4 regions of the Bradyrhizobium sp. USDA 4506 genome follow, and region 1 is predicted to be linked to each of the others. Evidence: riboswitches for the same ligand, from Rfam matches in the RefSeq annotation. Region 1 holds a riboswitch; each other region holds the start of a gene.
The links. A riboswitch is a leader RNA that binds a small molecule or an ion and turns the genes downstream of it on or off. The one in region 1 is predicted to bind cobalamin.

Region 2: linked by a shared signal. The riboswitch ahead of metE (5-methyltetrahydropteroyltriglutamate--homocysteine S-methyltransferase) and the one ahead of ACVIHF_RS30795 (TonB-dependent receptor) in region 1 are both predicted to bind cobalamin.
Region 3: linked by a shared signal. The riboswitch ahead of ACVIHF_RS32495 (TonB-dependent receptor) and the one ahead of ACVIHF_RS30795 (TonB-dependent receptor) in region 1 are both predicted to bind cobalamin.
Region 4: linked by a shared signal. The riboswitch ahead of ACVIHF_RS08765 (DUF1636 family protein) and the one ahead of ACVIHF_RS30795 (TonB-dependent receptor) in region 1 are both predicted to bind cobalamin.

Annotation. Positions count from the first base shown of each region.
Region 1 is NZ_JBSSBM010000002.1:6,057,151-6,065,067, reverse strand. Features, by position in the region: gene ACVIHF_RS30815 (ABC transporter ATP-binding protein/permease) at 1-1,775, shown strand, start outside; gene ACVIHF_RS30810 (hypothetical protein) at 1,928-2,320, shown strand; gene ACVIHF_RS30805 (amidohydrolase family protein) at 2,474-3,964, shown strand; gene ACVIHF_RS30800 (CobW family GTP-binding protein) at 3,966-4,895, shown strand; cobalamin riboswitch at 5,124-5,318, shown strand; gene ACVIHF_RS30795 (TonB-dependent receptor) at 5,426-7,702, shown strand; gene ACVIHF_RS30790 (PepSY domain-containing protein) at 7,705-7,917, shown strand, end outside.
Region 2 is NZ_JBSSBM010000002.1:326,995-334,911, reverse strand. Features, by position in the region: gene ACVIHF_RS04010 (hypothetical protein) at 287-499, opposite strand; partial or broken gene ACVIHF_RS04005 (ribonucleotide-diphosphate reductase subunit beta) at 759-923, opposite strand; gene ACVIHF_RS04000 (hypothetical protein) at 960-1,103, opposite strand; partial or broken gene ACVIHF_RS03995 (isocitrate lyase/phosphoenolpyruvate mutase family protein) at 1,232-1,922, shown strand; cobalamin riboswitch at 1,956-2,180, shown strand; gene metE (5-methyltetrahydropteroyltriglutamate--homocysteine S-methyltransferase) at 2,285-4,615, shown strand; gene ACVIHF_RS03985 (hypothetical protein) at 4,662-4,865, shown strand; gene ACVIHF_RS03980 (hypothetical protein) at 5,080-5,790, opposite strand; gene alr (alanine racemase) at 5,811-6,959, opposite strand; gene ACVIHF_RS03970 (NAD(P)/FAD-dependent oxidoreductase) at 6,989-7,917, opposite strand, start outside.
Region 3 is NZ_JBSSBM010000002.1:6,414,607-6,422,523, reverse strand. Features, by position in the region: gene ACVIHF_RS32500 (hypothetical protein) at 1-94, opposite strand, end outside; gene ACVIHF_RS32495 (TonB-dependent receptor) at 207-2,489, opposite strand; cobalamin riboswitch at 2,599-2,796, opposite strand; gene ACVIHF_RS32490 (FecCD family ABC transporter permease) at 2,909-3,952, shown strand; gene ACVIHF_RS32485 (ABC transporter ATP-binding protein) at 3,949-4,722, shown strand; gene ACVIHF_RS32480 (ABC transporter substrate-binding protein) at 4,929-5,744, shown strand; gene ACVIHF_RS32475 (MBL fold metallo-hydrolase) at 5,833-6,876, opposite strand; gene ACVIHF_RS32470 (DsrE family protein) at 7,216-7,671, opposite strand; gene soxB (thiosulfohydrolase SoxB) at 7,668-7,917, opposite strand, start outside.
Region 4 is NZ_JBSSBM010000002.1:1,398,991-1,406,907, reverse strand. Features, by position in the region: gene cobN (cobaltochelatase subunit CobN) at 1-539, opposite strand, end outside; gene cobW (cobalamin biosynthesis protein CobW) at 539-1,573, opposite strand; gene ACVIHF_RS08765 (DUF1636 family protein) at 1,570-1,944, opposite strand; cobalamin riboswitch at 2,039-2,250, opposite strand; gene cobO (cob(I)yrinic acid a,c-diamide adenosyltransferase) at 2,287-2,940, shown strand; gene ACVIHF_RS08755 (cobyric acid synthase) at 2,952-4,400, shown strand; gene cobD (threonine-phosphate decarboxylase CobD) at 4,583-5,548, opposite strand; gene cbiB (adenosylcobinamide-phosphate synthase CbiB) at 5,560-6,501, opposite strand; gene cobU (bifunctional adenosylcobinamide kinase/adenosylcobinamide-phosphate guanylyltransferase) at 6,650-7,153, shown strand; gene bluB (5,6-dimethylbenzimidazole synthase) at 7,186-7,818, shown strand; gene ACVIHF_RS08730 (hypothetical protein) at 7,796-7,917, shown strand, end outside.

The DNA of each region.
Region 1 (7,917 bases):
TCGAGAGCCAGATCACGGAGCCGGCGAAGAGCCGTGCCCGGTTGCGGCCGTTGCTTGCGCTCGCGCCCTATGTGGCGCGCTACAAGGGCCGGGCGATCCTCGCGCTGATCTCGCTGACGATCGCCGCGATCACCACGCTGATCGTGCCGGTCGCGGTGCGGCGGATGATCGACATGGGCTTCACGCCCGAAGGCATCGCGATGATCAACAGCTATTTCAGCGTGATGATCGCGGTCGTCGCGGTGCTCGCCTGCGCCAGCGCCTCGCGCTATTACCTCGTGATGACGATCGGCGAACGCATCGTCGCCGATCTCCGGCGCGACGTGTTCGCGCATCTGATCTCGCTGTCGCCCTCGTTCTTCGATTCCGCACGATCAGGCGAATTGGTGTCGCGGCTCACCGCCGACACCACGCAGATCAAGTCCGCGGTCGGCGCGTCGGTGTCGATCGCGCTGCGCAATCTGATGCTGTTCTTCGGCGCCGCCGCGATGATGGTGATCACCAGCCCGCGGCTGTCCGGCTTCGTGCTGCTCGCGATCCCGATCATCGTGATTCCGCTGGTGGCGTTCGGCCGCTGGGTGCGACGGCTGTCGCGCACCGCCCAGGATACGCTGGCCGATGCCAGTGCCTATGCCTCCGAGCTGGTCAATGCGATCCGCACCGTGCAGGCCTATACCGGCGAACGGCTCGCCAGGACGCGCTTTGCCGGCGAGGTCGAGCAGGCCTATCAAGCCGCGCGCAGCTCGACCAAGGCGCGCGCGGTGCTGACGCTGATCGTCATCTTCATCGTGTTCGCCAGCGTCGTCGTGATCCTCTGGGTCGGCTCGCACGACGTGCTGGTCGGAACCATCAGCCCGGGCCGGCTCGGCCAGTTCGTGCTCTATACGGCGTTCGCCGCGAGCGGCCTCGGCCAGCTCAGCGAGGTCTGGGGCGAGGTCTCGGCCGCGTCCGGCGCCGCCGAGCGGCTGTTCGAGATCTTGCGCGTCAGGCCGCAGATCGCGGCGCCCGCTTCGCCGCGTGCGCTGCCGCAGCCGGCGCGCGGCGATGTCGGCTTCGACAATGTCAGCTTCGCCTATCCGACCCGGCCCAATGCGCTGGCGGTCGACGGCGTGTCGCTAGCGGTGCGATCAGGTGAGAAGGTCGCGATCGTCGGCCCGTCCGGCGCCGGTAAGAGCACGCTGTTCCATCTGCTGCTGCGCTTCTACGATCCGAAGTCCGGCACCATCTCGCTCGACGGTGTGCCGATCCGGCAGGCCGATCCGGCCGAGGTGCGCGCGCGCATCGCGCTGGTGCCGCAGGATTCCGTGGTGTTCGCCGCCAGCGCCCGCGAGAACATCCGGTTCGGCCGGCCCGATGCGACCGACGCCGAGGTCGAGCGTGCCGCCGATCTCGCCCATGCCAGCGAATTCCTGCGCCGCCTGCCCGAAGGCTTCGACGCCCAGCTTGGCGAGCGTGGCGTGACGCTGTCAGGCGGCCAGCGCCAGCGCATCGCGATCGCGCGCGCGATCCTGCGCGATGCGCCGCTGCTGCTGCTCGACGAGGCGACCTCGGCGCTCGACGCCGAGAGCGAGACGCTGGTGCAGACCGCGCTGGAGGAACTGATGCGCCACCGCACCACGCTGGTGATCGCGCATCGGCTGGCGACCGTTCTGTCCTGCGACCGCATCCTGGTGATGGACCAGGGCAGGATCGTCGAGCAGGGCACCCACGCCGAACTAGTCGCCGCGGGCGGCCTCTACGCCCGGCTGGCCCGGCTGCAATTCGAGGGAATCTGAACGAACTCGGCCTCGGCGCGCTCCGCCTATGCGATTCCTATGCGATCAGGCGCGCGCTCCCCTCGAAAACCTATTCCCGCGCAAGGATAGTCGCGCCGCGTCCGACCTCGCTCGACAGCCGAAGGAAGTCAGGCGCGCGGGGTGTTCGACTGATGCGCGAGAATGCGACCGAACCGGAGAGCAAGCTGCTCCGTGCCTGGCAGCTTGCCATGCTGCGCTTCGCAGTGACGCTCGACGACGATGATCGGATGCACGCGCTCGGTGTGGCCGGCGAGGTCGACCGGCTGGGCGGCGCGGCCGATGACGCCTTCCACTTCTTCCGCAGGACGACCGCGGAGCTGTGCGCGGCGATCTCCGGTCAGGGCGCAGATCAGGATGCCGTCATCCGGCGGTTCCTGGCGCAGATCGACAATGTCAGGCTCAAGCGTGCGGTCGAAGCGGCGATCGCCAGGGACCGCACGCCGCCGAAACTCGTGGCGAGCCGCGTGAAGCCCGGCCCCGATCTCTGGCGCGGGCTGCCGTCGCGGCGCGCAACCGGAACGTAGGAAGGGCCTCACTCTGCAATCGCCGTCGCAGCGCGGCGGATATTCCGTCACAGCATGTCGCCACAACCCTGGCCGGCTTGCTGCGATCGGTGCGATGCGCTTCTCTGTGCTCGACAGGAGACCGGTCGGTTTCGGAATGCGGGGAGTGGCGAGATGGGTGGCTTGGTGATCAGCGGCGGCCGGGTGGTGGATCCGGCCAGCGGGATGGACGCGATCGGCGATGTCGCCGTCGTCGACGGCAAGATCGCCGCGGTCGGCACCGGCCTCGGCGGTTCCGAACGGCAGATCGACGCGACCGGGCTCGTGGTGGCGCCGGGCTTCATCGACCTGCACGCGCATGGCCAGACCATACCGGCCGACCGCATGCAGGCGTTCGACGGGGTGACGACCTCGCTCGACCTCGAGGCCGGCGTGTTGCCGGTCGCGTCCTGGTACAAGCGCCAGGCCGAGAAGGGCAGGGTGCTGAACTACGGCGCCGCCGCCAACTGGGCCTTCGCGCGCATCGGCGCGATGACCGGTTCGAATTCGGAAAGCTCGCTGGAATCGTTTGGTGCCGCGATGCGCGATCGCCGCTGGATCGAAAACGTGGCGACCGAAGGCGAGGTCGGCGGCATCCTGGAGCGCCTCGCGATCGGCCTGAACGAGGGCGGTATCGGCATCGGCATTCTCAACGCCTATGCGCCGGGTGCCGGCGTGCAGGAATTGACCGCGGTGTGCCAGCTCGCGGCGGATCATGCGGTGCCGACCTTTACCCACGTCGCCTACATGTCGCGGATCGATCCCGAGAGCGCGGCCGAGGCCTATATCCGCCTGATCGGCTACGCGGGCGCCACCGGCGCGCATATGCACATCTGCCACTTCAACTCGTCGAGCAAGACCGATATCGAACGCTGTGTTGGGCTGATCGCGAAAGCGCAGGCGCAGGGCCTGCCGATCACGGTGGAGGCCTATCCCTACGGCACCGGCTCGACCGTGCTGGCGGCGACCTTCTTCAGCGATCCGAAATTCGAGGAGCGCAACGGCCTCGGTTATGATTCGGTGCAGCGCGTGACCGACGGTCACCGTTTCGGCAGTCGCGAGGAGCTGCTGGCGGCACAGGCCGAAGAGCCCTCGACCTTGGTACTGTGGCATGTGCTCGACATCGAGAACAACGCGCATCATCGCGATCTGCTCGACATGGCGGTGCTGTATCCGGGCGGCGCAATCGCCTCCGACGCGATGCCGTGGACGCTGTCGGACGGCCGTCCCTACAGCGGCGACGCCTGGCCGCTGCCGGACGATGCCACCTCGCATCCGCGCTCGGCCGGCTGCTTCACCCGCTTCATCCGTGAATGGGTGCGCGAGCGCAAGAAAGTGTCGCTGCTGGAGGGCATCCGCAAATGCGCGCTGATCCCGGCCGAGATCCTGTCGGCGAGCACGCCGGCGATGCGGGCCAAGGGCAGGCTGCAGGTCGGCGCCGACGCCGATGTCGTGGTGTTCGACTACGAGACGCTGAGCGATCGCGCGACCTTCTCGGCGATGAATCGTCCGGCGGAGGGCGTGCGGCATCTCGTGGTCAGCGGCCAGCCGCTGATCAGCGATGGTGTCCTCGATGTCGCGGCGCGTCCCGGCCGGCCGGTGCGCCGGCCTATCACGGGGGGCTGAGGTGCCGGTCCCGATCCTGCTGGTCGCGGGCTTCCTCGGGGCGGGCAAGACCACGGTCGTCAACCATCTGCTGGCGCATGCGCAAGGACGGCGCATCGCCGCGGTGGTCAACGATTTCGGTGCGATCAATATCGACGCCGAGCTGATCGCCGGCGCCGGCGACGGCGTGGTCAGCCTGAGCAATGGCTGCATCTGCTGTACGCTGGAGGGCGACCTGCTGCGCACACTCGCCACGTTGCTGCGGCGTGATCCGCGTCCCGAATTCATCGTGATCGAGACCAGCGGAATCGCCGATCCCGCCGACATCGTGCGCAACCTGATGGATCCCGTGATCTGGAAGGAGGCGCCGCTGGAGACGGTGCTGTGCGTGGTCGACGCGACGCAACCTGCGGCGATGCTGAACGATGCGCTGCTGCGCTCGCAGCTCCGGGCGGCGGACGTGGTGGCGCTGAGCAAGGTCGATCTGGCCGACGCCGCCGCGTGCGCCGCGATCCGCGACGCCGTGCGTGCGGTGCGCCCGGCGGCCGTGGTGGTCGATGCCTTGCATGGCGAGGTGCCGGCCGCGCTGCTGTTCCCGACGGACCTCGATCATGTGCCGGCTCCGCGCGAGACCGCGCCGCGACGGCCGGCGTCCGATCGCTTCGAGACGCTGAGCTGGACCTCGGAGCGGCCCGTCGTGCTGCCGCGCTTGCAGCAGGCGATCGGCAGACTGGCGCCGAAGCTGGCGCGGGCGAAGGGATTGTTCGAGACGGTGGAGCAGCCCGGGCGGCTGACCGTGCTTCAACTCGCCGGCGGCCGCGCGACCTTGGCTGCGGGCGGCGTGCCGTCGCCCGGCGTGCCGCGCACGCGCATCGTGTTCATCGCCGAGATGGGTGCGCTGTCGCGCGCGGAGATTGATGAGGTGATGCAGGGATGTGTCGAGGCTCAGTGACGCGAACCTACGTTTCCCGTCATCTTGAGGAGCCGCGAAGCAGCGTCTCGAAGGATGAATCGGCCACCAGCCGGGCCGTGCATCCTTCGAGACGCGCGTGCCGCGCTCCTCAGGATGACGGGTTGCCTTTCGGCGTCAGCCCTCGACGTCGCTGTGTCATCGCCGCAGCAGCATCTCGCAAAGCATGTGTGCGACAATCGCATCGAATTGACAGCCCTGCAGCCAGCACCTATCGTTTTTGCCGACGGTTCCCTTCGGGGATCAAAAGGGAATGCGGTGCGAGGGTAACCCCAATGCCGCAGCTGTCCCCGCAACTGTAAACGGCGAGCCTTTCGTCAAATTGCCACTGGGCCATCGGCCCGGGAAGGCGTCGACAGGCGATGACCCGTGAGCCAGGAGACCTGCCGTCAGTCGTGGTCACACGCGAGCACATCGGGCGGGGGCGTCCTGGTGGGATCGGAGCACTGCCTTTTGGGCAATGCGCCAGTCCGCGTTCGCGGTGACGTGCCACGTTACCGCGAGTCCTTTTCATGTCTCCGTCCTCTCCCGTTGCGCGCAAATGGCGCCTCGGTCTTCTCTGCTCCCTGTCATCGCTGCTGTTGCCGGCCGAAGGCTCGGCACAAACGCCTCCACCAACCAGGCTCGATCCGATTGAGGTCGCGCCTTCCGCTGTGGCAAGGCCGAAGCCCGCGGCGCGAAGCCGTGCCGTGGCCGCCGCGGCGCGGCCGAGGCCCGCGACGATCGCAACAACCGGCAACGCGCCGCGCGTCGCAGCGTCGGGCGTACCGGGATCGGCATCGCCGACGCTCAATGCCACCACGCAGGGCGGCACCGGCAGTCGTCTCAATCTGACGCCGCTGCAGACGCCGGCCAGCGTCGAGATCATCACGGCGCAGACCATCGCTGAACGCGGCCAGCATAATGTGCTCGATGCCGTCACCCAGGACGCGGCTGGCTTCATCGCAACGCCGGCACCCGGCAATGGCGGCCTGTCGTTCAGCACCCGCGGCTTTGCCGGCAGCAACTCGGTGATGACGCTGTATGACGGCACGCGCTTCTATATCGGCTCCGGCACGCTGACGTTCCCCTACGACACCTGGTCGACGCAGCGCATCGAAGTGCTGCGCGGCCCGGCCTCGGTGCTGTACGGCGAAGGCGCGATCGGCGGCGTCATCAACGTGATCCCGAAGAAACCGCTCAATACGCCCTACAACGAGGCCGAAGTTTCGCTCGACAGCAACATGACCCGGCGGCTCTCGGTGGACAGCACCGGTCCGATCAATCCCAATGTGTCGTACCGCATCAACGCCACCGGCAACATGTCGGACGGCTGGGTCGATCGCGACAAGACCTCGAACGCGGTGGTCTCCGCTGCCGTGCGGGTGCAGGCGTCGGACAATCTGGCCTTCACGCTGTCGGAGGACTACGGCGACCGCAGCCCGTCGCGCTATTTCGGCACGCCGCTGATCAACGGTTCGATCCAGGATGCGCTGCGCTTCAAGAACTACAACGCATTGGACAGCGCGATCCGCTATCAGGACAGCTGGACCCAGTTCAAGACCGAGTGGGACGTCGCCGACGGCATCAAGGTCAACAACACGCTGTATTACCTGACCAGCGAGCGGCACTGGCGCGACATCGAAAACTATACCTGGAATCCGAAGACCCGGCTGATCGATCGCGCGAGCTACATCGAGATCTTCCACGACCAGAAGCAGCTCGGCAACCGGATGGATGCGACCTTCAGCGGTCACGTGTTCGGCCTTGCGAACCAGGTCGTCGCTGGCTTCGACGTCAACCGGATCGACTTCACCCACACCAACAACTCGCCCTATGGCGGCGCGTCGTCGGTCAATCCTTACGTGTTCGATCCGGGATCGTTCTTCGCGACGACGACGGCGACCACGCCGGGCTTCAATGCGATCGTCAATCAATACGCGCTGTTCGCCGAGGATCGTCTCTTGCTGACCGATCAGTTGTCGCTGGTGACCGGTGTCAGGTATGACCGTCCCGAGGTGGATCGCACCGACTACAAGACGCCGGCGAACAGTTTCGAGACGGCGCTATCGGGCACCAGCTGGCGCGCGGGGCTCGTTTACGAGCCGATCAAGAACCTCGCGTTCTATGGCCAGTACGCGGTCGGCGTCGATCCGGTCAGCAATCTGATCTCACTGTCGACCACGCAGAAAACGTTCCAGCTTGCGACCGGCAAGCAGACCGAGATCGGGGTCAAGCAATCGTTCTGGGGCGGCCGCGGCGAGTGGACGCTGGCTGCCTACGAGATCGTCAAGACCGGGCTCACGATTCCCGATCCCGGCAATCCCACCGGCGGCCTGGCATTGCAGATCGGCCAGCAATCATCCCGCGGGGTCGAAGGATCGATCGGGCTCGCACTGAGCGACGGCTGGCGCGTCGACGCCAATCTTGCACTGCTGCGCGCCAGATACGACAACAACAGCCAGGTGGCCGGCGGCAAGATCGTCAGCTTCAACGGCAATGTCCCGGTCAACGTGCCGCAGCAGGTCTCGAACGTCTGGCTGACCTGGGACTTCGCGCCCAACTGGTCGGCCTATGGCGGCGTGCAGATCGTCGGTGCGATGTACTCCGATCTTGCCAACACCCAGCTGCGGCCAGGCTACAACGTGGTCAATGGCGGCGTCAGGTGGAAGCCGGATGACCGCACCACGGTCGCGTTCCGCCTCTACAATCTGTTCGACAAGGCCTACGCGGTGACCTCGAACGGCACCGGGCAGTGGCTGCTCGGCATGCCGCGTACCGCCGAATTGTCCGTCAGCGTGAAGTTCTGACCATGCGCAACGCTCTGATCCGGCGCGGGCGGCGGTGGCTCTATATCGTCCATCGCTGGATCGGCATTGCGACGTGTCTCCTGTTCGCGATGTGGTTCATCTCCGGCCTTGTCATGATGTACGTGGCCTTTCCGCGCCTTACCGACAGCGAGCGCCTCGCCGCGCTTCCTGTCATTCCCTGGAGCAAGGTGCAGCTCGCACCCGATCGCGCGATG
Region 2 (7,917 bases), 5.7 Mb from region 1:
ATTACTTCGGCTGGATTTTGACGCGGCTGCTGGACCCCGACTCCACACCCGCTGTTCCTAAACTGGTACCCGTCGCGACGTGGTTTCAGACACGGACATACCGTGTGGACCACTGAGGCGCAGAAACCGCTCGGATTAAAGTCACGTCCCGCGTGTGGCAGGCAATCGCTTGCCATGCCGCCCGCTCTGAAGGAGATTCGGAGCCCTCGGTGCGTCAATCGGTCCGGAAATGAAACGCCGCGAATTTACGACCGTTTGCAATTTGCCATCACTCGTTGTTTGTAGATCAAGCCTGCTTTTCAGCAAAGGTTTTCATCGAGCGACTTAGCGGCAGCTTTCGCCGATGGTAGCCATAGACCCGGACATCTTCGCGGATTTGCTCGCTTACCGAGCGTACGATACGTTTCTTCCGCCAGTTCCTATTGAGATCGATCGGAATGGAATTGCCGCGAGGAACGACGAGAAGGTCGTTCCGTTCGTTCAGGTAGACATCGTACATGGAAGTCCTCGCTCCGTGTGAACATAGGCCGAAGCTCAGACCCTTTGGTGACTTCGACGACACAGTCTCAAGAAAGCCGCACAGGGCGCTTTGTCCTCCGAAGGTAAAGGTCACACGTTCGAATCGTATCGGGTGCGCCAGTTCCCACTTATCTTCATAGTGATGCGCGGGTCCGAAACTATAATCCCGCCCCGCCCGTTTGAGCGCGTAAGCGCGATTTCAACTAGAAAAGGCACTGGTCGTCATCGTGACCCGATGCTCAATCCCAGCTGAGCGCGCCACCGTTCTGGTATTCGATGTCGCCGGTCTCGAAGGAGTTCTTCTCCTTCTTCAGATCCATCGCCTCCGACATCCACGGTAACGCGTTCTCAACGTCGGCGAAGACAGGCGCGAGCCCGATCTGGGCATAGCGGCGATTAGAGACTATCACCTCGTCCCACAGCCCTCTCGCCTTCAGGTCTCACCCAAGGAACTCGTTCACGACCGTGAAATCGCCGGACATCGCGGTGAGAAGCTCATCCTGTAACCACTGCAGCTTGTGGTCGACGATACCGCACACCCGCAAAATGGCGCTCTCGGCTGCGCCCGGACATTCGATCGTCACGCCATTGCCCCTCTGATTTACACGGCATCGGAATTGACGACGAAACATTCGATTTAATGAGCCGAAGCGCTTGAAGCGCTTTCTGACCGCTGACGGAGGTCAGTGTCTCCGTGGGATGGAAGGAAACGCAGATCGTCCGTGCCGCAGGACCTGCCGCTGCTCGTCGATGCCTACACCGGCTACGGTGAGGCGGCGCTGAATGTGATGCGCGCCACCCGCGTCTTTGAGGATGCCGGTGCCGGCGCGCTTCATCTGGAAGACCAGATCCTGCCCAAGAAATGCGGCCATCTGAACGACAAGAAGTCGCCGATGCGCATGACATGGCGGCCAAGGTCGCGCCGGCATCAAAAGCGCGTCGCGATCTCATGGTCATCGCCAGGACCGACGCCGCCGCCAGCGAGGGCCTCGCTGGCGCCGTAGCCCGGGCAAAAGCCCTATAGGGAGGCCGGGGCCGATGCGATCTTTCCGGAGGCACTCAACACGGCCGAGATGTTCCGTGCTTTTGCGGCGCGCATGCCCGGCGCGCCGCTTCTCGCGAACATGACGGAGTTTGGAAAGACCCCATTCTTCACCGCCGCCGAGTTCGAGGCGATAGGATATGCCATGGTGATCTGGCCTGTGTCCTCATTGCGAGTGGCGAACAAGGCGCAGGCAGAATTGTATGCTGCAATTTTACGTGATGGTGGCACGCCCAAGATCGTAGAGCGGATGCAGACGCGCGCGGAACTCTATGCGGCAATTGGATTACACGACTATGAAGCTCTCGATTCTTCGATCGTTCAAACAATCGTTCCGTCCGGCATGCCGCAACGCAAGTGATCGACGATAGGTTGACGAGAGCCCGCCGTTGCAGATAATCGGAGACGTCGAGGTTCTCCGGGTCCCGCTTGATCCGGAGCTAAGAGGGAAGCCGGTGCGTTTTCCATCCGTTCAGGATTGAGGCAATGCCGGCGCTGCCCCCGCAACTGTAAGCGGTGAGCCCGCGTCCATCAGTGTCACTGAAGCGAAAGCTTCGGGAAGGCCGGATGCAGGCGACGACCCGCGAGCCAGGAGACCTGCCCCGACAACATAATCGTCCACGGGCGGGGTGTCCCGGTGGTACGCCAAGCAGCTGCCGCATCCGCGGCTGCCCTGCCAGCGTCCGCCATGGCCTTTTGCCCCCACCACCTGGGGTTAAAGCTATGACTTCTCTTTCAGTTCCAGTTGCAACACTCGGCACGCCCCGCATCGGGCCGCGCCGCGAACTCAAACTCGCGCTCGAAGGCTTCTGGGCCGGCAAGATCAGCGAGCAGCAACTTCTCGAAGCTGCAGCCGGGCTCCGTGTCGCCAACTGGGCACGCCAGAAATCACTCGGCGCGACCATTATACCGTCGAACGATTTTTCGCTTTACGACCACGTGCTCGACACCAGCGTGATGGTCGGTGCCATCCCCGAGGCCTATGGCTGGAAGGGCGGAGCAGTCTCGCTCAAGACCTATTTCGCGATGGCGCGTGGTTCGCAAGGCGACGCGCACGACGCGAGCTGCAGTCACGCCCACCATGGCCATGGCGCGACAGCGCAGGAAATGACCAAGTGGTTCGACACCAATTACCACTACATGGTCCCGGAATTTCACAAGAGACAGACATTCAAGCTCTCGTCCCGCAAGGTGATCGAAGAGTATGACGAGGCGAAAGCGCTCGGATATCAGACCCGTCCGGTGCTCGTCGGCCCTGTCACCCTCCTGAAGCTCGGCAAGAGCCATGATGCCTCGGTCGATCCGGTCTCGCTGCTCGACGGCCTGCTGCCGGTCTATGTCGAGGTTCTCCAGGAGCTCGCCAGGCGCGGCGCAGAATGGGTCCAGATCGACGAACCCTGCCTCGTGCTCGATCTCAACGAGACCGACGGGAATGCGCTCCAGCGCGCCTATGCGCGTTTCGCCAAAGACGTACCGGGCATCAAGATCATGCTCGCCACTTACTTCGGTGCGATCGGCGACACTATCGCGACCGCGTTGGCCCTGCCGGTGGCAGGTCTGCACGTCGACTTGATCCGCGCACCGCAGCAACTGAGCCAGATCGAATCCGGTGCCCGCCAGGATCTCGTGATTTCGCTCGGCGTCATTGACGGCCGCAACGTCTGGCGCTCCAATTTGTCGGCGCTGGTCGAGCGCTACAAGCCGGTCATCGCCAAGCTCGGCGCTAACCGCGTCCAGATCGCTCCGTCCTGCTCGCTACTGCACACGCCGATCGACTTAGAGCTTGAGACCGGTCTCGACCCGGATGTGAAGAGCTGGCTTGCCTTCTCCGTGCAGAAGATCGCCGAACTCTCTTCGCTGGCGAAGGCACTGGCCGGCGACGCCAGCGTCGCGGACGCCCTAGCCGCCTCGGACAAGGCCGCCAAGGCACGCCAGACCTCGCCCAAGATCCACGACGCGGCCGTTGCCAAGGGGATGGCGGCGATCGACGACGCGATGCGCCGTCGCACCAGCGCCTTTGCCAGCCGCGCCGAAGTCCAGCGCAAACGCTTTGCCCTGCCTGCCTTCCCAACGACGACTATCGGCTCGTTCCCGCAAACCGCCGACGTCCGCAATGCTCGCGCGGCCCACGCCAAGGGCACACTGACCAACGCCCAATACGAGCAGTTCCTCAAGGAGGAGACTGCCCGCACCGTACGTTGGCAGGAGGAGATCGGGCTCGACGTGCTGGTTCATGGCGAGTTCGAGCGCAACGACATGGTGCAGTATTTCGGCGAACAGCTCTCCGGCTTCGTCTTCACCCAGTATGGCTGGGTGCAGTCCTACGGCTCGCGCTATGTTCGTCCGCCGATCCTGTTCGGTGACGTCTCCCGGCCGAAACCGATGACGGTCGAGTGGTGGCGTTACTCGCAATCGCTGACCAAGAAGCCGATGAAGGCGATGCTCACCGGACCGGTGACGATCCTGAACTGGTCGTTCGTTCGCGACGACCTGCCGCGCAGCGAAGCCTGCCGCCAGATCGCACTCGCGATCCGCGACGAGGTTACCGACCTCGAAAAGGCCGGAGCGACCATGATCCAGATCGATGAAGCCGCCTTGCGCGAAGGCCTGCCGCTGCGTCATTCCGAGTGGAAGACCTATCTCGAATGGGCCGTGGAAAGCTTCCGCATCTGCTCGACGGGCGTTGCCGATGCCACGCAGATCCACACCCACATGTGCTACTCGGAGTTCAACGCCATCATCGACGCGATTGCGGCGATGGACGCCGACGTCATCTCGATCGAGACGTCGCGGTCCAAGATGGAACTGCTCGATGCGTTCACCAGCTTCAAATATCCTAACGATATCGGTCCTGGAGTCTACGACATCCACTCTCCACGCGTCCCCGAAACCACCGAGATGAGGGACCTCATCACGCTGGCCCGAAAACGTTTGTCGGACTCGCAGCTCTGGATCAATCCCGATTGCGGCCTGAAGACACGCAGATGGGAAGAAGTGCGTCCCGCGCTCGTCAACATGGTCGCTGCCGCACGCGAGTTGCGCAAGGCGTTATAGGCGCGGAAACGCGGATCGCCGACGCCCGCCCAACCGGAGAATGCCGATGCGCTTCTGGATCAGATGTACCCGCTTCGACAGCGGCAAGCCGTATTATGTCAACTTCTCGCTGGTGGGCGGGATGTGGCGGGACGGCGACAAGACGATCCTGGAGTTCGTCGGCAGCGGCGCTCAGACGATCGAGGTCCGAGAGACTCCAGAGGACATTCTCGCTATCCATCTCGGAACATCGGGGGTGTCAGCCTCGTGAAGTCAGTAACCGACCCGGCCGGACGCAAGTCCGATACCCGCCGTTTTGCGGAAAGTCGCCTCACACCTGGATCACTTGTATCCCTTGGCGTTGTCGCATGAGGTGAAGCGATGGCGGTGGCCTTCCCTGCTGCTTGCTTTCTAGTGATCCGGCTGGCGTCGAGGATCTAACATCTGTTTCCGGGGCACGGTTGGCATTATGCTGACCACTCATTTCAGGATTTTCTTTTTTTGAAATGGAGGAGGTTACAGACATCATAGTATTCTTTGTCATTCAAGCGGAAGCCATACGCCGATATGCAGTTCACCAAAAAGACCGGATCGAAAGCGAACGCCTGGAAACCGTTGGAGCACTCTAATCGAACATAGTCATCCGTGCGCACCACCCCCTGAACGGTAATGCCACAAAGATCATAATATTCGTGGCGAGCCAGCGTTGCCGTCTCGCTCGTCGAAAAGAGCGACAAAGCTAGATCAAAGGGCGCTTTACAGACCAGCGTCAGAAATTCCATTGGCGCATCCATCGTACCAAGGAAATTGAACGGCAGTATGCAAAGCACTTTCTCATCATACCGGCGCATGATTTCATCGATCAGTCGCGTTCTTTTGAAGAATTTTCCGGCCTCGCAGCGCATAACCGCCGCTCTCCTACTCTTTAACCGGCGCACACGAGGTGGGTTTATTTCGATGCCAAGATAATCATTGTCATCGTCCTTGATGCCAATAAGACGGTAGCCACTACAACCTACTTCTATGATCAACTCGTATCGGGTCGTACCTAGGAGATCGAGGTAGAATAGTCTCTCACGGTGATGGAATTGACGTACCTCTGCGGTGAAGCAGCTCGGACGCATGAGACGCACGCCTTCATCGCCTAGATAGATCGCTCGATTGACTTGCTGGGATCGGAGCGTGGAGGAGTTCATCGGCGCCTCATAGTATCTCGTTAGGAAGAGACGTAAAGCCTGCGGCATCGCTGTCCGATCCCTGTGGTCAATTCGTCGCTCAGCATTTTCGCGGCTGATGCCAGATCCCCCACGGTTTGCTCGGGGCAGATGAGGTCCACCACGGTACCGGGCAGAGTCCAACTCTCGGGCAGATTAGTTACGTCAATGGTAATAAGATCCATCGAAACGAAGCCAACGATAGGCGCACGACTACCACATATGAAGACATGACCTCGATTGCCCAGAGTACGCGGAAATCCATCTGCATAACCAATAGCGGCCGTCGCAACCCGCATCCGCTTCTTGACTGTGTATGACCTGAGGTATCCGATGGCTTCCCCATGCTCGAGTTTGCGGCATTGAATGATTTGCGTTCGCAAACGGACGACTTGTGCTGGCTTGAAATCGGGATCATCGGCCGTTGAGAAGCCGAAGATCCCCCCACCCGATCTTATGAGGTCAAAATGAAATTCACATCCGGCAAATAGTCCCGCCGAATTCGATAGAGAAAGACTCGCATTCGGGAACAAATGGGACAGTCTGCGGAACCGATTTAGTTGTTGCAGAGAGATCTCGTTTCGCCACTCCGCACAGGCGAGCTGACTCATGAACAACACTACAGGCAATTCCGATAGCCCGCCTTTATTCTCGGCGATTGTGTGCAACTCATCAATGGGAAATCCCAACCGAGACAGGCCTGTGTCGACATGAATCCCTGCCGGCAGCGCGCGATTCCGAAGTCGGCAATGCCGAAGCCAAGCCTCCAATTGTTCCCTGCTATTGAGGATTGGCAACAAATTGTGCTGCTCGGCCGCCAGCTCCGTGCCTGGCATAGCGCCGTGTAGCATATAGATCTTTGCCGATGATGGCAGAACATCGCGCAGGGCAATACCTTCCGCCACATCGGTGACGAAAAAATGCGCGCAGCCGAGGTAAGCTAGGAAGGGCGCTACACGTGCCGCGCCAAGGCCGTAGGCATCAGCCTTGACAACGGCGCCGCACGCGCTGTGAGGCGCAAGCGCCTGGCACTTCCGATAGTTGGCTTCAATGGCGCTGAGATCAACAATCATGGTCGATCTCGACGTCTCGCAACCGACGTCAGCAAGCTTATGATAGGGATTTGCTTCGATACCGATCGTATCCGGCATATGTCTTCTTATCAGGGCCCGCCGAAGACCTATCGATGGTGAGAATACAGGGATCTTATTGCCTCTTCCGCGCACGCAGGCCCAAAGCGAAACCCGTTACCTGCACCGCCACCAATGACATACAGACCGGCGACGTCTTGAGCTGGACGAGAGAATGGGACACCATCATCAGAATAGCAGTCGCAAAACACACGCGCTGACGCCACCGCGGGTATCTCCGGCGAAAACCATTTTGCCAGGATCGCGGTGGCGCGCGCGAGATCATCCGAATTGACATTCAGCCGGCTGGTGTCAGGCCTCACATTCCACTCTTGCGAGGTGAAACTGAACAACCAATATCCCTCCTCGATCATGGGAACGAGGAACGCGTAATCGTCGAACAAGCCGATCATTGGACAGTTCGCGGTGGGGCGCGCCGCCAAGTGAAGCGCGACGACCTTTTTAACTCGCAATCGCGGCTCCGCCGCGAGATGCGCGCGCAACGGTGACTCTGGCAGCCATGGACCGATTGCCAGAACGACCCGTCTTGCCGAGAGTTCGCCATCAACAGAGGTCTGAAGAAGTATATGGCTTGGTCCCTGCCGTATCCGTTCAATGGATGTACCCTCGCATATCGCAATCCCGACAGCCTTGAGCCTTTGGGCCAGATCCTGAACGATGGAATCGACTGGACAGTAAGACCCCCGATCCAGCGCCACGGCCATATCGGCGGGAATCGACAATTGCGGCAGCGAGGAAAGCCTCTCCGTGAGCGCGAAAGAAGCTGATGGGGTGGTTCCGACCACACAGCTCGTTCGCGAGAGTTCTTCTGGATTACGCGTCAACCAAAACACATCGCAGTTTCGACCTTTGGGCCATTGGCCATGGGGATAGATATCTCGCCAAATCTTCGAACCAGCGTTGACGAGGCTTCTTTCCTCTTCATTACGACCGATGTTGATCTGGATTCCGGGGGCAA
Region 3 (7,917 bases), 360 kb from region 1:
GTAGCGCTGCGGGTGGCGGAGGTTTCTTCGACTTGTCGTCGGCCTTGTCTTTGGTCTTCGTGCCGCCCTTGGTCTGCTTCCCGGCCTTGGCCATGCGTTTCCCCTGCGCGGGTCAAATCAGCTGCCGGAACTCTACCCCAGTTTCCGTGCGTTTGTAATATTCGGAGACGGTGCGGCGGGGCACACCCGCCCCACCGGATCATGCTCTAGAACGTCGCGCCGGCCTTTACCATGTAGGTGCGGCCGGGCAGCGGGTAGGCCGAGAAGCGGCCCTCGGTGAACGTGCTCGCGATGGCGTAGTCGTAATAGAGCGCGTTGAACAGGTTGTTCACGCTCAGCGACCAGAAGAAGCGGTCAACTTGCCCGCTCAGCTTGATATCGGCGGTGGCGTTGCCGGGAATCCGGCTCTGGGTGTTGGCCTGGTCGTTGTCCATGATGCGCGAGCTCCAGGCCCGCACCGTGGCGTCGAACACCAGATAGTTCTGCCAGATATTCCAGGTGACGCCGAGATTGCCGGTGTAGCGCGACACCAGCGGCACGTCGTTGCCGGCCCAGATGCCTTCGCGGAACACCGCGCGGGTGATCGCCATGCCGCCGCGCAGGGTGACGCTGTCGCTGACCTTGAGCGCCGCGCTGGTCTCCGAGCCGTAGCGGCGGGTGGGGTCGAGGTTGGTGTTGAAGAACAGCACCGGGTTGAAATGGATCTCGTTCTCGAGATCCATCAGATAGACGCTGGACTGGACCTGGAAGCGGTTGGTCCTGACGCGAAAGCCGCCCTCGACATCCTGCGAGGTCTGGGTCTTGAGCTGGAAATTCTGCGGGATCGGGGCGAAGGTCAGTGGGTCGAATGACGGACCCGACGCGACGCGTTCGTCGACATCAGGCGTGCGGAATGCGCGTGCCGCGCGGCCGAACACCGAGAAAGTGTCGGTCAGGCGATGCTCGATGCCGACATGCAGCGCGTATTGCGTCTCGTTGCTGTCGAGCGGTGCCGCCTGGGTGTCGAATGCGAATGGCGCATTCGGGTCGTAGCGATCGCGCGCCGAGATGCTGGTGTTCTGAACCCGCGCGCCGTAGGAGAAGTCGGTCGTCGGCAACAGGCCCAGCGTATGTTGCCAATAGCCGGCCACGGACTGCTGCTCGATACTGTAGATGTGGAACGGGTCGACGCCCTGATAGGCGCCGCGCGCCTCGCGGAAGGTCGAATCGTAATAGTCGATGCCGGTCAGGATCGTCGACGGCACGCCCAGCATCACGTTCTTGACGCTGAGCCGCGGCGTCAGCGACCAGGTCTGCAGCGCGGCGTCATTGTAGGTCGAGGCGAAGCTGATGGTCGGCACCGTGCCGAAGAAGCCGCTCTGCGTCTCGCGCTGCCGCCAGCCGCCGTCGACGATGAGGTCGACGCCGTTCATCAGCGTCTTGGTGAAGCCGGCGGTGACGCTGGCGGTCTGCTGGTTGGCATAGTCGAAGGGCGTCGCGGCGCCGCGGCGATCGGTGAGCAGCTCGTTCACGCCGATCGACGGATCGACCAGCCGTCCGCCGGGTAGGCCGAGCTTCTGGTCGCTGCCGGTGACGGTCAGGAAGGCGGTGAGATCCGGCGTCGTGTAGTTGATGTTGCCGACGGCGTTGCGCTGGTCGAGCGCATTGTTGACGCGGTAGCCGTCCGACTTGATGCCGTTGCCGTAGAACGAGGTGGACCACGGGCCGGAATTGAGTGCCGCGGAGACCGCGGCCATGCGGGTGTTGAACGAGCCAACTCCGGCCTCGGCCCGCATCGTCGTCGGCGGGCCGCCGACGCCGGTCTTGGTGATGATGTTGACGACGCCGCCCACCGCGTTGTCGCCGTAGAGCACCGCGCCGCTGTTGCCGCGCGTGATCTCGATGCGCTCGATCGAATCGAGCGGAATCGTGGTGAGGTCGAAGCCGGCCTTGTCGACGTCGTTGAGGCGGCGGCCGTTGAGCAGGAAGAGGGTATTGTCGGTCGCGAACGCGCCGAAGCCGCGCAGGTCGACCGACGTCTTGGCGCCGTTCGGTCCGCCATAGGGCGTTTGCAGCTGCACGCCCGGCACCTGCGCGAGGATCTCGGGCAACGACTGCACCGGCGAATGCGCGATGTCGTCGGCGGTGATCACGGCCGAGGAGGTGCCGACAATGCCGGCGAACTGGCGGCCGCCGGTGCCGCCCGTTCCGGTGGCCACACCGGTCCCTGTCGTGCCCGATCCGGCTCCGCTGCCTGTATTGTTGCCTTGCGAGGTGCCCGGCGCCGGGCGTCGCGGCGCCGGCGCTTCGTCAGCGGCCGGCCTGGCGCGCGTGACGTTCTGGTCGCCCGGCTTGGTGACTTCGATCGCCGGCAGCTGATCGGGAGCGGGTGCCTGCTGCGCCCGCGCTGCGGAGACAAGGAATGCCGGCGCGAGCATCGTCGCCGGCGCGATCATCGTCGACGCGAGCAGAAGCGCGCGGCGCCGCCGATGGAAAGGGAAGGAGAACATAAGAAAGGCCTCGGCAACGTCAGTGGCACGTCACCGCGAACCAGTCTCACCATCGTGCTCACAGCATCAGGTGAAGCTCATGCCTGTACTCCCCGACCGGCAGCATCGCGTGTGACCACGGCTGACGGCAGGTCTCCTGGCTCGCGGGTCGTTACCCTTCGTCGCCTTCCCAGGACCGAGATTCCCAGTGGCCTGTGACGAAGGATTCACCGCATACAGTTGCGGGGGCAGCCGCGGCGTTGGGGAAGTTTCCCCGTACCGCATTCCCTTTTCATCTCATGAAAGAACCGTCATGTTCATCTAGGGTTCGGCCGGGTAGCAAAGTCAATCCGGCGGAAGTCGGGCAATGGCCGTGCGGCCACGGTTTTTGTCGAGTGTCGCTTGTCTGCCACGACGATCGCTGTAAGAGCATGGATCCGATGAGCGTGCAGGATTTTGCCTTGGCGGCCGAGGTCGCGGCGCGGCGCCGGTGGGGCGCCACCGCGGCGCTGCTCGCGCTTGTGCTGCTGCTGCTGGTGATCTCGCTCGGCATCGGGCCGGTGCGGCTGTCGCCGCTCGCGGTGATCGAGGCGCTGTTCGGCGGCGGCAGCGATGTGGCGCAGGTGATCGTGCGCGAGATCCGCCTGCCGCGCACCATCCTGGCATTCGCGATCGGCGGTATTCTTGGGCTGTCAGGCGCGGCGCTGCAAGGGTTGCTGCGCAACCCGCTGGCCTCGCCGTCGCTGTTCGGCGCGCCGCAATCGGCCGCCTTCGGCGCGGTGCTGGTGATCGCGCTGGGCCTCGCCGATGTGCGCTCCTACGCGCTGCCGGTGGTGGCGATCATCGCCGCGTTCGGCTCGGTGTTCGCGCTGCTTGCGATCGCCGGCCGCAATGCCGGGCTGTTGATCCTGATCCTCGCCGGGCTCGCGATCTCGAGCTTTGCGGGAGCCGCGACCGCGCTGGTGATGAATCTCTCGAGCAATCCGTTCGTGGTGCTGGAGATCGCGTTCTGGCTGCTCGGCTCGCTGGAAGACCGCAGCTTCCAGCACGTCGCGCTGGCGCTGCCCTTCATTATCGCAGGCGCCGCCATCCTGCTCAGCCAGGCGAGCGCCTTCCGCGCGCTGACGCTTGGCGAGGAGGCGGCGCAGAGCCTCGGCGTCGACGTCGGGCGGTTGCGGCTCTTCGTGATCACGGGCGTGGCGCTCGGCGTCGGCGGCGCGGTCGCAGTCACCGGCACGATCGGTTTCATCGGCCTCGTCGCGCCGCATCTGATGCGTCCCGTGATCGGTCACGATCCGGCGCGGCTCTTGGTGCCGAGCGCGCTCACCGGCTCGGCGCTGCTGCTCGCCGCCGACATCGCGGTGCGCATCATTCCCTCGACCTCAGACATCAAGGTCGGCGTGCTGACCTCGATCATCGGCGTGCCGTTCTTCCTCTATCTGATCATGCGCGAACGCCGCGCGCTCGGCGGAGGCGTGGCATGACGCTGCTCTCGGCTGCCGCGCTCAATGCCTCGCTCGGCAGCCGCAAGGTGCTGCACGATGTCTCCCTGTCGTTGCCATCGGGCCATCTGGTCGCGCTGGTCGGGCCGAACGGCGCCGGCAAGACCACGCTGCTGCGCGCGCTGGCCGGGCTGATCCCGTCGGGCGGCGAGATCCGGATCGGCGGCGATGCGCTGGCGTCGCTGCCGCTGCGCGAGCGCGCGAAACGTTTCGCCTATCTGCCGCAGGGCCACATGGTGCACTGGCCGCTGCCGGCACGCGATATCGTCGCGCTCGGCCGCTATCCGCACGGTGCGACCGATCCGGCGCGGCTGTCGCAGACGGATGTGGAGGCGGTGCTGCGCGCGATGCAGGCGGTCGACGTCGCTGAGTTCAGCGATCGCCGCGTCACCGAACTCTCCGGCGGCGAGCGCAGCCGCGTCGCACTGGCCCGGGTGCTCGCGGTGGAGGCGCCCGTGATCCTCGCCGACGAGCCGACGGCCTCGCTCGATCCGCGCCACCAGATCGACGTGATGCAGAAGCTGCGCAACGTTGCCGACACCGGCGTGCTGGTCATCGTGGTGACGCATGACCTGGGACTCGCCGCGCGCTTTGCCGATCACGTGCTGGTGCTCGCGGAGGGGCGGCTGGCCGCGCAGGGCGCGCCCGTCGAGGCATTGTCGGAGAGCGTCCTCGCCAGCGTGTTCCGCATCAGCGCCTATCGTGCCGAATTTCAGCGCGAGGTCGTCATCGTGCCGTGGGCGGACGTGTGATGTGGCCACGGCCTCACCACGAGCTCAGTTCACCTCTCCCGCTTGCGGGGGAGGTCGCTGCGCGCGAAGAGCGCAGCGGGTGGGGGCTCTCTCCACTCAAAGAGCGTTCATTGCGGCACGACCCCGACCCCAACCCTCTCCCGCAAGCGGGAGAGGGGGCGCACCTTCAGCGTGGCAGCCATCTCGCTTCGCTTCATCTTGGTGCGGTGGTCGCGATACTGCTGTGGCTTATTTCCGCCGGCGCCGCGTTCGCCGCCGGACCGCGCATCGTCTCGATGAATGTCTGCAGCGACCAGCTCGTGCTGTCGCTGGCCGACCCGGACCAGATCATCGGCCTCAGCCGCTTCTCGCGCGATGACTGGCAATCCTGGGCCGCGGAGAAGGCGCGAAACTTTCCGCGCCTGTCCGGCGAGGCCGAGGACGTGCTGCTGCTCAAGCCCGACCTCGTCGTGGTCAGCCTGTTCGACAAGCGCGCGACCCGTGATCTGTTGAAGGCCCACGGGCTGCACCTCGTCGAATTCACGGTGCCGCGCACGCTGGACGAGGTGAAGAACCAGATCCGCGCGATGGGCGATGTGGTGCAGCATCCCGATCGCGCAGAGGCCGAGATCGCGCGCCTCGATGCGGCCACCGCCCGGGCGCGCGCTGCGGCGAGCGCGCATCACTACCGCGTGTTGCCGCTGGAGCGGCGTGGCTTTGTGCCCGGCGACGGCAGCCTGGTCAGCTCGCTGCTGGCGGCAACCGGTCTCTCCAACGCCGCCGGCGAACTTGGCGTCGGCGCAGGCGGGTTTGCTTCGCTGGAGGCGATCGTAAAACTGCGGCCGGATTTCATCCTGGTGTCGGAAGCCGGCGACCGCGCCGAGGATGACGGCCGCGCCTTCCTGCTGCATCCGGCGCTGGAGCGCTTCTATCCGCAAAGCAAGCGCATCGTGCTGCCGGAGCGGCTCACGGTGTGCGGCGGCGTGATGCTGGCGGATGCGCTGGATCGGCTGACGGAAGAGCTGAAGCGGGTGACGCGGTAGCCTTGTAGCCCGGATGAAGCGAAGCGCAATCCGGGGCCACTCAATCCGCGGATGGGCTGATCCCGGATTGCGCTGCGCTTCATCCGGGCTACGGAGTTATCACCACCGGCCCGCCGGCCTTCTTCCAGGCGTCGATGCCGCCATCGATATGCGCGGTGTTGGCCAGTCCCGCCTTCTTCGCGGCGGCCACCGCCATCGCCGAGCGCTCGCCGAAGGCGCAGAAGAACACGACGCGGCGGCCGGTTGCGGCCGCGACCTCGCGCAGCATGCCGCCGGGCTGCAGGGTGGCGCAAATCCCCGGATAGGGCGCGTGCAGCGCGCCCGCGAGCGTGCCGTGCTTGGCCCGCTCGGCGCTCTCGCGCAAATCGACCAGAAGGATATCGGGCCGGCCGAGGCTCGCGATGGCGTCGCGCGCGCTGAGGGAGAGGCCCTCCTTGGCGAGTTCGTCCTGGTGCAGGCCGACATGCATGTTGGCGGGCACCACGACGTCCATCAGCTTCGGGTTCGGCAAATTGAGGTTGTTCATCAGCTCGACATAGTCGTCGATCGATTTGACCTGCAGCCGCGGATTGTAGCGCTTCTCCTCGCCGATGGTGGAGACGGTGTCGCCCTTGTAGTCATGCGCGGGGAACACCATGGTCTCCTCCGGCAGCTTCAGCAGGCGGTTGAAGATCGAATCGTACTGCGCCCGCGCGCTGCCGTTCTGGAAGTCGGTGCGGCCGGTGCCGCGGATCAGCAGCGTGTCGCCGGTGAAGACGCGGTCGCCCATCAGATAGCTGTAGGAATCGTCGGTGTGGCCGGGCGTGTACAGCGCCTCGAGGCAGAGGCCCTCGATCGTCACCTTGTCGCCGTCGGAGACTCGCATCGACACCACGTCGGCCTTGCTCTGCTCGCCCATGATGGTGATGCACTGCGTGCGGTCGCGCAGCTCGCCGAGGCCGGTGACGTGATCGGCATGCAGGTGCGTATCGACGGCCTTGACCAGCCTGAGGTCGAGTTCCTGCAGCAGCTTGCAGTAGCGGTCGGCCTTCTCCAGCACCGGATCGAGGATCAGTGCCTCGCCGCCGGCGCGGCTCGCGAGCAGATAGCTGTAGGTTCCGGATACGCTGTCGAAGAGCTGGCGAAAGATCATGACGGCTTACCTATTCTCCGGGCCGAGTCACATGGAGGATATTATTCCATAGATAGGGTCCGTTCAAAGCAAATCCATCCCCACCCCAGCCGGATCCCGTCACCCTGAGGAGCGCGCTCTTGCGCGCGTCTCGAAGGGTGGACGGCCCGGGTCTTTCCGCGAATGGGACAAGGCATCTGGGCCGTGCATCCTTCGAGGCTCGCTCCGCTCGCGCCTCAGGATGACGGGATATGCATCGAGGTCGTGGAAGAGACGAAGTTACGGCCGCACGTAACTCCAGCCCTGCTCCCGCGGGCGCGCGTTCGCGCGACCCGTTGGCTCGCAATGACGACGGGGCCGTTACGGCCGGACCAGCGTGTATCCATTCTCGGTGAGCAGCAAGATCTGTGCGACGCCGACCTGCACGGGGGTGGCGGCGGCGATGTAGTCCGGCCGCTTGCCGCTGTCGCGTTCGATCGTGTCGACGGTGTTGAGGCAGATGTCGACCCGCGCGCCCTGCGCGATCAGGCTCTCGACCAGCTTGCGGTTCGGGTTGTCGGGCTTGAGCAGGTCGATGCCCGGGCCGAAGGCGACGATCTCGACCGCGACCTTGTCGGGGTCGTAATGCTTCATCAGATTGTTGGCGACGCTGATGACGAGGCCTTGCTTCCTCGGATCGTTGTCGGAGAGCTGCAGCACGACCTTGTGCTCGGCGAACGGCTTGTCCTGCAACGGCGCCTGCTGGGCACGCGCGAGCGGCGTCGCCAGCGCGAGCGCAGCAAGGCCGAATGCCGCGATCAGCGCGCGGCGCGTCATCCGTGCCTCGCGATGCCCGGGTTGTCCTCGACGCCTTTCAGCGTCACGCCGGGTTCGTCGCGGTTCGGCGGCCGGCCGGAGCGCAGATGCCTGGCGACGACATCCCAGATCGGCGCGCCGCTCTGCTGGTTGACCGAGGCCCAGCCTGCGACCTTGTAGTGCTTGCCGGCTTCGAGGTGCTTGCCGTTGCCCAACTTCAGCTCGGAAATGCGCTTGCCGACAGTCTCGGCCGGCGTGCAGGTGTAG
Region 4 (7,917 bases), 4.7 Mb from region 1:
TAGACGCCGATCTCGGGAAGATCGATCTCGCCGACCACCGGCCCGGCATAGAGTCCGGACGCCAGCGCCAGTTGCGCGATCACGGCCTGAGCGGCAACCGGGCCGCCCTTGTCGCACAACACCTTCAGACGGCGCAGCGTCGAGACCGGCAAGGTCGAGAATTCATCCAGCCGCTGATCGTCGCGGCCATCGGCCGGCAGCACGACCAGGGCGATGCCGCGCTCCTTCGCCAGCCGATGCACCGCGGCCAGCCCGTATGACCAATAGGGCTCGCCGCCGATCAGCCGCACCAGAATGCCGCGGGCGTGCGAGAGCGTCCGCTCGATATAGGTATCGACCGACAGCGGATGGCGCAGCTCCGCGAGATTGGCGAGCCGCAGCGACGGCAGCGCAGCACGGCCGCGCCGCCAGCCGGCCGCGAAGGCAGCAAGATCGCTGTCGGAAAACGACAACACCACGAGATCGGCCGGATCCTGGCCGAGGTCCCTTGGCGTCGCGGTCTCCTCAAGGCCGCGGCTCTCGCGGAAGACGACGTGCATCAGACACCAAGCCGTGCCCTGATCGCGGCTTCATCGATGTCGGCATGTTCGCCGATCACGACGAGCTTCGACTGCCGCGCCCGGGCACCCCAGGGCATGTCGAACTGATGCCGCACCCGCTCGCCGACCGATTGCACCAACAGCCGCATCGGCTTGCCTTCGACCGCGATGTAGCCCTTGGCGCGCAGCACGTTCTGCTCGCGCGCCAGCCCCTTGATCGAGGCGACCAGCGCGTCGACATCCGAAACTTCCGGAAGATCGATCACGACGGAATTGAAATCGTCGTGCTCGTGTTCCTCCTCGCCATCGTGATGCGACGGCCGCGCCGCGAGATCGCTTTCCGCCGCCGCCCCGAGCCCGAGGATCACGCGCGCGTCGATCGTGCCGTCGACGACGGGCAACATCGGCACCTCGCGCGGCATCTCGGCCGCGATCACCGCTTTCGCTGCCTTGATCCCCTCCGCCCCGGCGAGATCCGCCTTGGTCAGCAGCACGATATCGGCACAGGCGATCTGGTCCTCGAACACTTCCGACAGCGGCGTCTCGTGGTCGAGATTGTCGTCCGCTGCACGCTGCGCATCCACCGCGGCCGGATCAGGCGCAAAACGGCCGGCGGCGACGGCCTCGGCGTCGGCGAGCGCGATCACGCCGTCGACCGTGATCCGCGAACGGATCTCCGGCCAGTCGAACGCTTTCAGCAGCGGCTTCGGCAGGGCGAGCCCCGAGGTCTCGATCACGATGTGATCGGGCTTCACGTTCCGCGCCAGCAACTGCTCCATCGCCGGGATGAAATCGTCGGCGACGGTGCAGCAGATGCAGCCATTGGCGAGCTCGACGATGTTCTCGGCCGGACAATTGGCGTCGGCGCACGACTTCAGGATGTCGCCGTCGACGCCTTCGCTGCCGAATTCGTTGACCAGCACCGCGAGCTTCTTGCCGTTGGCATTGCGGATCAGATGCTGGATCAGCGTCGTCTTGCCGGAGCCGAGAAAGCCGGTCACGACGGTGACCGGAATTTTGGCGAGCGTGGTCATTCTGCGGCCTCCGGCACGACGGGAAGAGGTGGAATGCGGGCGAGCGATTGCTTGCGGAAGATTTCCGGACGGCTGCGCCACGGCACGATGCCGTCGGGCGCCGCCGCATAGGCGGAGGCACCGGCGATCACATCCGCGGCATTATCAGCGGACAGTCGGCCGTAGACATAGGACCAGCGCCCCGGCGCGCTGAGCGCGACCGAGCAGCCCTGGCTGCAGGCCGACAGGCATGCGACGGGAACCAGATTGACGTCATCGGGCACGCCGGCCTCGACAAGCGCGGCATGCAGGCGTGCACCGGGCGCGAGTTCACCTTCCGCCGACGTCTGGCCGGCGCGGCAGGTGATGCAGACATGAAGTGTGACGCTCATCGCCCTTCCTGGATTGACAGCGGGAAGCGATGAGGCACACGAACCGATTTTGGACAGGTTCGTTCCCCGTCGCGGAACACCCCGTCCGCCGGTTTCACAACATGCTGCGTTGGCAGGTCTCCCGGCTTGCGGAGCAGGTTTTACCCTTCGATGCCCACCTTCCCGACTCCGTATGGAATCAGTGGCTTGGGCATCTCTCCGGTCACGGTCGCGGGGGCGGCTGCGCTTCGGGCCCGATTTAGCGGAGCCCTATCGCATTCCCTCTTCGCCTGTCGTAGGACAGGAACCAACGCAGGACCACCATTCGTCCAAGCCTCGCACTTGTCAAGCCGAAGGAATGTGATGACTTCTGATGGAAAGGACGCTGAAGACGGCGCCGTCGGCACCGATCTTTCGCCGGATGCGCGCCACGCGGACAAGATGGCGAAAAAGAAGGCCGCCCGCGACCGCATCATGGCGACCAAGAGCGGTGAAAAGGGCCTGATCATCGTTCATACCGGCGCCGGCAAAGGAAAATCGTCCTCCGCGTTCGGCATGATCGTGCGCTGTGTGGCTCACGGCTTTCCCTGCGCCGTGGTGCAGTTCATCAAGGGCGCCTGGGATACCGGCGAGCGCCGCCTGCTCACCGGGCATTTCGGCGATCTCTGTCAATTTCACGCCATGGGCGAAGGCTTTACCTGGGAGACGCAGGATCGCGCCCGCGACATCGCGGCAGCGCAAGCCGGCTGGGAAAAGGCCAGGCAGCTGATCGCGGACCCGAGCCTGCGCATGGTCGTGCTCGACGAGATCAACATCGCGCTACGCTACGATTACCTTGCGATCGCCGATGTCGTCGACTTCCTGACCACGTCGAAGCCGCCGATGACCCATGTCGTGCTCACCGGGCGCAACGCCAAGGAGGAGCTGATCGAGATTGCCGATCTGGTCACCGAGATGACGCTGGTAAAGCATCCGTTCCGCTCCGGCATCAAGGCCCAGCCGGGCGTCGAGTTCTGACGGGCATCACGATGGCGCGCGCATTGATGATCCAGGGAGCCGGCTCGGACGTGGGCAAATCGCTCATCGTCGCCGGCCTCGCCCGCGCCGCCCGACGGCGCGGCCTGCGCGTGCTGCCGTTCAAGCCGCAGAACATGTCGAACAACGCCGCCGTGACCGTCGATGGCGGCGAGATCGGACGCGCGCAGGCATTGCAGGCGCTCGCCGCCGGCGTCGAGCCGCACACCGACATGAACCCGGTGCTGCTCAAGCCCGAGACCGATGTCGGCGCCCAGATCATCGTGCACGGCAAACGGATCGCCACCGCACGCGCGCGCGAATATGCCGGCATGAAACCATCGCTGATGGGCGCGGTGCTGGAGAGTTTTGCGCGCCTGAAGCAGCGCGCCGATCTGGTGCTGGTCGAGGGCGCCGGCAGCCCCGCCGAGGTCAACTTACGCAAAGCCGATATCGCCAATATGGGTTTTGCGCGCAAAGCAGACGTGCCCGTGGTGCTGGTCGGCGACATCGACCGCGGCGGCGTGATCGCGCAGCTCGTCGGCATCAAGACGGTGATCGACCCTGATGATGCCGCGATGATCCAGGGCTTTATCATCAACAAATTCCGCGGCGATCCGACATTGTTCGATGACGGCTATCGCTTGATCGAAGAGCGCACCGCCTGGCGCGGATTTGGCGTGCTGCCCTGGTTCGTCCGCGCCGGCGAACTTCCGGCCGAAGATGCGCTCGGGCTCGGCGAGGCGCGCAAGCCGGGCCAGTGCAAGATCGCGTTCCTTGCGCTGTCGCGGATCGCCAATTTCGACGACCTCGATCCGCTGAAGCTGGAGCCCGGCGTCGATCTCGTGATGGTACGTCCGGGCGAAGCCATCCCAGGTGATGCGAAGCTCGTCATCCTGCCCGGCTCGAAATCGACCCGCGGCGATCTCGCCTTCCTGCGCGCGCAGGGCTGGGACATCGATCTCTTGGCACATCATCGCCGCGGCGGCCATGTCCTCGGCCTGTGCGGCGGATATCAGATGCTTGGTCAGACCGTCGCCGACCCTGAAGGGATCGAGGGGCCCGCCGGCGAAACACGCGGCCTCGGGCTGCTCGATGTCGCAACCACCATGACCGAACAGAAGACGCTGACGCGCGCCAGCGCGGTGCATGCCGCGACCAGCCAGCCGATCAACGCCTATGAAATCCATATCGGGCGCACCGACGGCCCGGATCGCGCGCGGCCCTTTGCATCACTCGACGGTACGGCTGAGGGCGCTGTCTCCGCAGATGGGCGCGTTCACGGCAGCTATCTGCACGGCCTGTTCGCCTCGGACGATTTCCGCAAGGCGTTCCTTGCACAACTCGACATCGCGGCGGCTGATCAGCCCTACGGCGCCAGGGTCGAGAGCGCACTCGACGCGCTTGCCGAGCACATCGAGACCCATCTCGATGTCGAAGGCCTGCTCGCGCTGGCGCGTTAAAGCGAGATGATTCCTTCTCACCTCGCCCCCGCGTGCGGGGAGAGGTCGGAACGCATCGCTAGATGCGTTCCGGGTGAGGGGGAGTCTCCGCAACCGCAGCTGTCGCCGAATATGCGGATGCGGCCCCTCACCCCAGCCCTCTCCCCGTAAGAACGGGGAGAGGGAGCGCAGCGCCGTCGCAATCAGCGCGACAACACGGCGGAAAGGCGCGACCACTCGGGCTCACTGCCCGGCAAGCCGAGGCGCAGCCATCCCGGTTTCTGCTGGAAAACCCGCGACCAAATCTGGCTGCGCGCAAGCTTCTCCTGCACGGCCAACGCATCGCCGGTCTCGTAGAGCCGGAACAGCAACGTGCCACCGAGCAGCGTCCAGCCCCGCGATCGCGCCATTGCAGCGAGCCTGACGCAGTCGTCCGCGAGCCGCGCAGCCGTCGCCGTTGCCCAGTCGTGATCGAGCAACGCGCGCCGCCCGATCGCGATTGCTGCTCCCGAAACCGGCCATGGGCCCGCCCTCGCCGCAAGCGCGGCGACGTCCGCCTCGCTGCCGATCGCGAAGCCGAGGCGCAAGCCGGCAAGTCCGTAGAACTTGCCGAAGGAGCGCAGGATCAGCAGCCCCGCGTGTCCTGCTTCCGGTGCAAGGGACAGGTCAGGAACGGCGTCCGCAAAACTCTCGTCGATGACGAGCCGGCCAACGCGCGGCAGCAGTGCCAGCAACTCCCGCCGATCATGGCGTCGTCCGTCGGGGTTGTTCGGATTGACGACGATCGCAATGTCCGCACCCGCAAGCGCGGCGAGATCGGACACCTCGGCAACGTCCCAGCCGGCGGCCGACAACACCGCGGCATACTCGTTATAGGTCGGCGCCAGAATCCGCGCCCGCCCCTTGAGCGCCAGATGCGGCAGCAACTGAATCGCGGTCTGCGCACCACCCATCGCCACGATCGGCGCCTTGGTGACATAGGCCTGCCGCGCAGCGTCGTGCAGCGATTCAAGATCGGATCGCGACGGCAACGCGCTCCATTGCCGCGGCTCGACATCGACCAAGGGATACGGCACCCGATTGATCCCGGTCGACAGGTCGATCCAGTCGTCCGCGGCGCCGCCGAAGCGCTGCCGGGCGACATCAAGGTTCCCGCCGTGCTCACGCATGCGCCGCTCCTTCACGCCAGCGCCAGGACCAGCAGCGCCCCAGCCAACAGAATCATGGCGTAACGATAGAGTTTCAGCCCGGTGAGGACGTCAGCGGCAGCCGGATCGCGCGCCCCCTCGTTCAGCCAGGGCTCATCGGCGATGTGCCCGTGATAGATGCGAGGACCGCTGAGCCGCACGCCGAGCGCGCCGGCCATCGCAGCTTCCGGCCAGCCGGCATTCGGCGAGCGATGCCGCTGCGCATCGCGCAACATGCATGACCACGCCTGCGAACGGTTCGGCGCGAGCAGCACGAACAGAACACCCGTCAACCGCGCCGGAATGAGATTGGCGAGATCGTCGATCCGGGCGGCCGCCCAGCCAAAGGCTTCGTGCCGCTCGGTGCGATGACCGATCATCGAGTCCAGCGTGTTGATCGCCTTGTAGCCAAGGATTCCCGGCAGGCCGAACAGCGCGCCCCAGAACACCGGCGCCACGATGCCGTCGGATGCATTCTCGGCGAGGCTCTCGATGGTGGCGCGCGCGATGCCGGCGTCGTCGAGCGTTGCCGGATCACGCCCGACAATTTGCGCGACCGCTGAACGTGCGACCGCGATGTCGCCGGATGCCAAGGGACTTGCCACCGCGGCGACATGGTCGTGCAGCGAGCGCACGGCAACCAGCGGCCATGCCAGGACACCGACAAGGACAATGCGAACCCATCCGCATGCGAGCACGGACTGAACGGCCCAACCGAGCGCAATCACCAGCGCGATCACCAGGATCGCAGCCGCAATACCAGCGCCGCGACGAAACGCCGGCGGGTCGGAGGCGCGGTTCCAGGCGCCATCGACAAGATGGATCAGCCGGCCGAGCCAGGTCACGGGATGGCCGATGCGGGCAAACAGCCACGCCGGCCAGCCGATCAGAGCATCCACAGCCATCGCCACCGCCATCGCTCCCGCAAAACCCACTTGACCCTCTCCGCGCCGCGGTCCCCCTGATGCGCAAGACATCGGCCGAGCGCAAGCCCTCCGTGACGGATTTCGGCTTTGTCTTTCTCCGCGATTGGTGGTTAGAGCGTTTGTGAACGACGTGCGTACCGGTCGCACAGGAGATGATATGGCCGTCATTCTGATCACGGGGGGAGCCCGGTCCGGCAAAAGCCGGCGCGCCGAACTTCGTGCGCGCAGCTTTCCGGGACAGCCGGTCTATATCGCAACCGCCGAGGCGCTCGACGCAGAAATGGATGAGCGGATCGCCAAACATCGCGCGCGGCGCGGCAGCGACTGGATCGAGCGCGAGGTGCCGCTCGATCTGGTTGAAGTGCTGTCCGGGACCGATGGCGCTGGTGCACGGCTGGTCGATTGCCTGACGCTCTGGCTATCCAATCTGCTGCATGCCGGGCGCGACTGGTCGCAGGAAGTGACGCGGCTGGCGGATGCACTGTCGCGCCAGCACGGCCCGGTCGTGCTGGTCACCAACGAGGTCGGTCTCGGCATCGTGCCGGACAATGCATTGGCGCGGACGTTCCGCGACGCCGCAGGAATCATGAACCAGACTATCGCCGGCATCGCAGACGAGGTCGAGTTCGTCGTTGCGGGCCTGCCGATGAAGCTTAAATGAAGTCCGAGATCGATCCCGCCAAAGGCCCCGCGATGGTCTCATTCGACGATACGTTTCGCCGCCAACTGCACGAACTGTTCGTGTGGCGGCGCGACGTGCGGCGGTTCCGGGCCGATCCGCTGCCGGATGGTGCGATCGAGCGGCTGATCGAGATCGCCTGCCTGTCGCCTTCGGTCGGCCTGAGCCAGCCCTGGCGGTTCGTCATTGTCGACGACAAGACACGACGCCGCGCTGTCATCGACGACTTCAAGGCCTGCAACGCCGATGCGCTGCGGTCCTATTCGGGCGAGCGCGCCACAAAATACGCCGCGTTGAAATTATCGGGCCTCGAGGAGGCGCCGGGCCACCTCGCCGTGTTTGCCGAGAAGACCGACCGGATCGGCGCCGGTCTCGGCCGCGCGACGATGCCGGAGACGTCGGAATATTCCGTGGTGGCCGCGATCTGCTCGATGTGGCTTGCCGCGCGCGCCGAAGGCATCGGCATCGGCTGGGTATCGATCCTCAATCCAGACCGCATTCATGGCGTTCTGGAAATCCCGGACTCCTGGAAATTTATCGGCTATCTCTGCATCGGTTACCCCCAGACCGAGTGCGACCGCCCGGAGCTCGAACAGGCCAAGTGGGAATCGCGGCGAGGTCCGGATGAATTCACCGTCCGACGCTGACCGAGCCCCTGCCGGCGACGGCACCTCGAGCTGTGACGCGCACTGGCGCGCCGACATCGCCTCGCTGGTCTTTCCCGTCCCGGGGCACAACGCGATCTG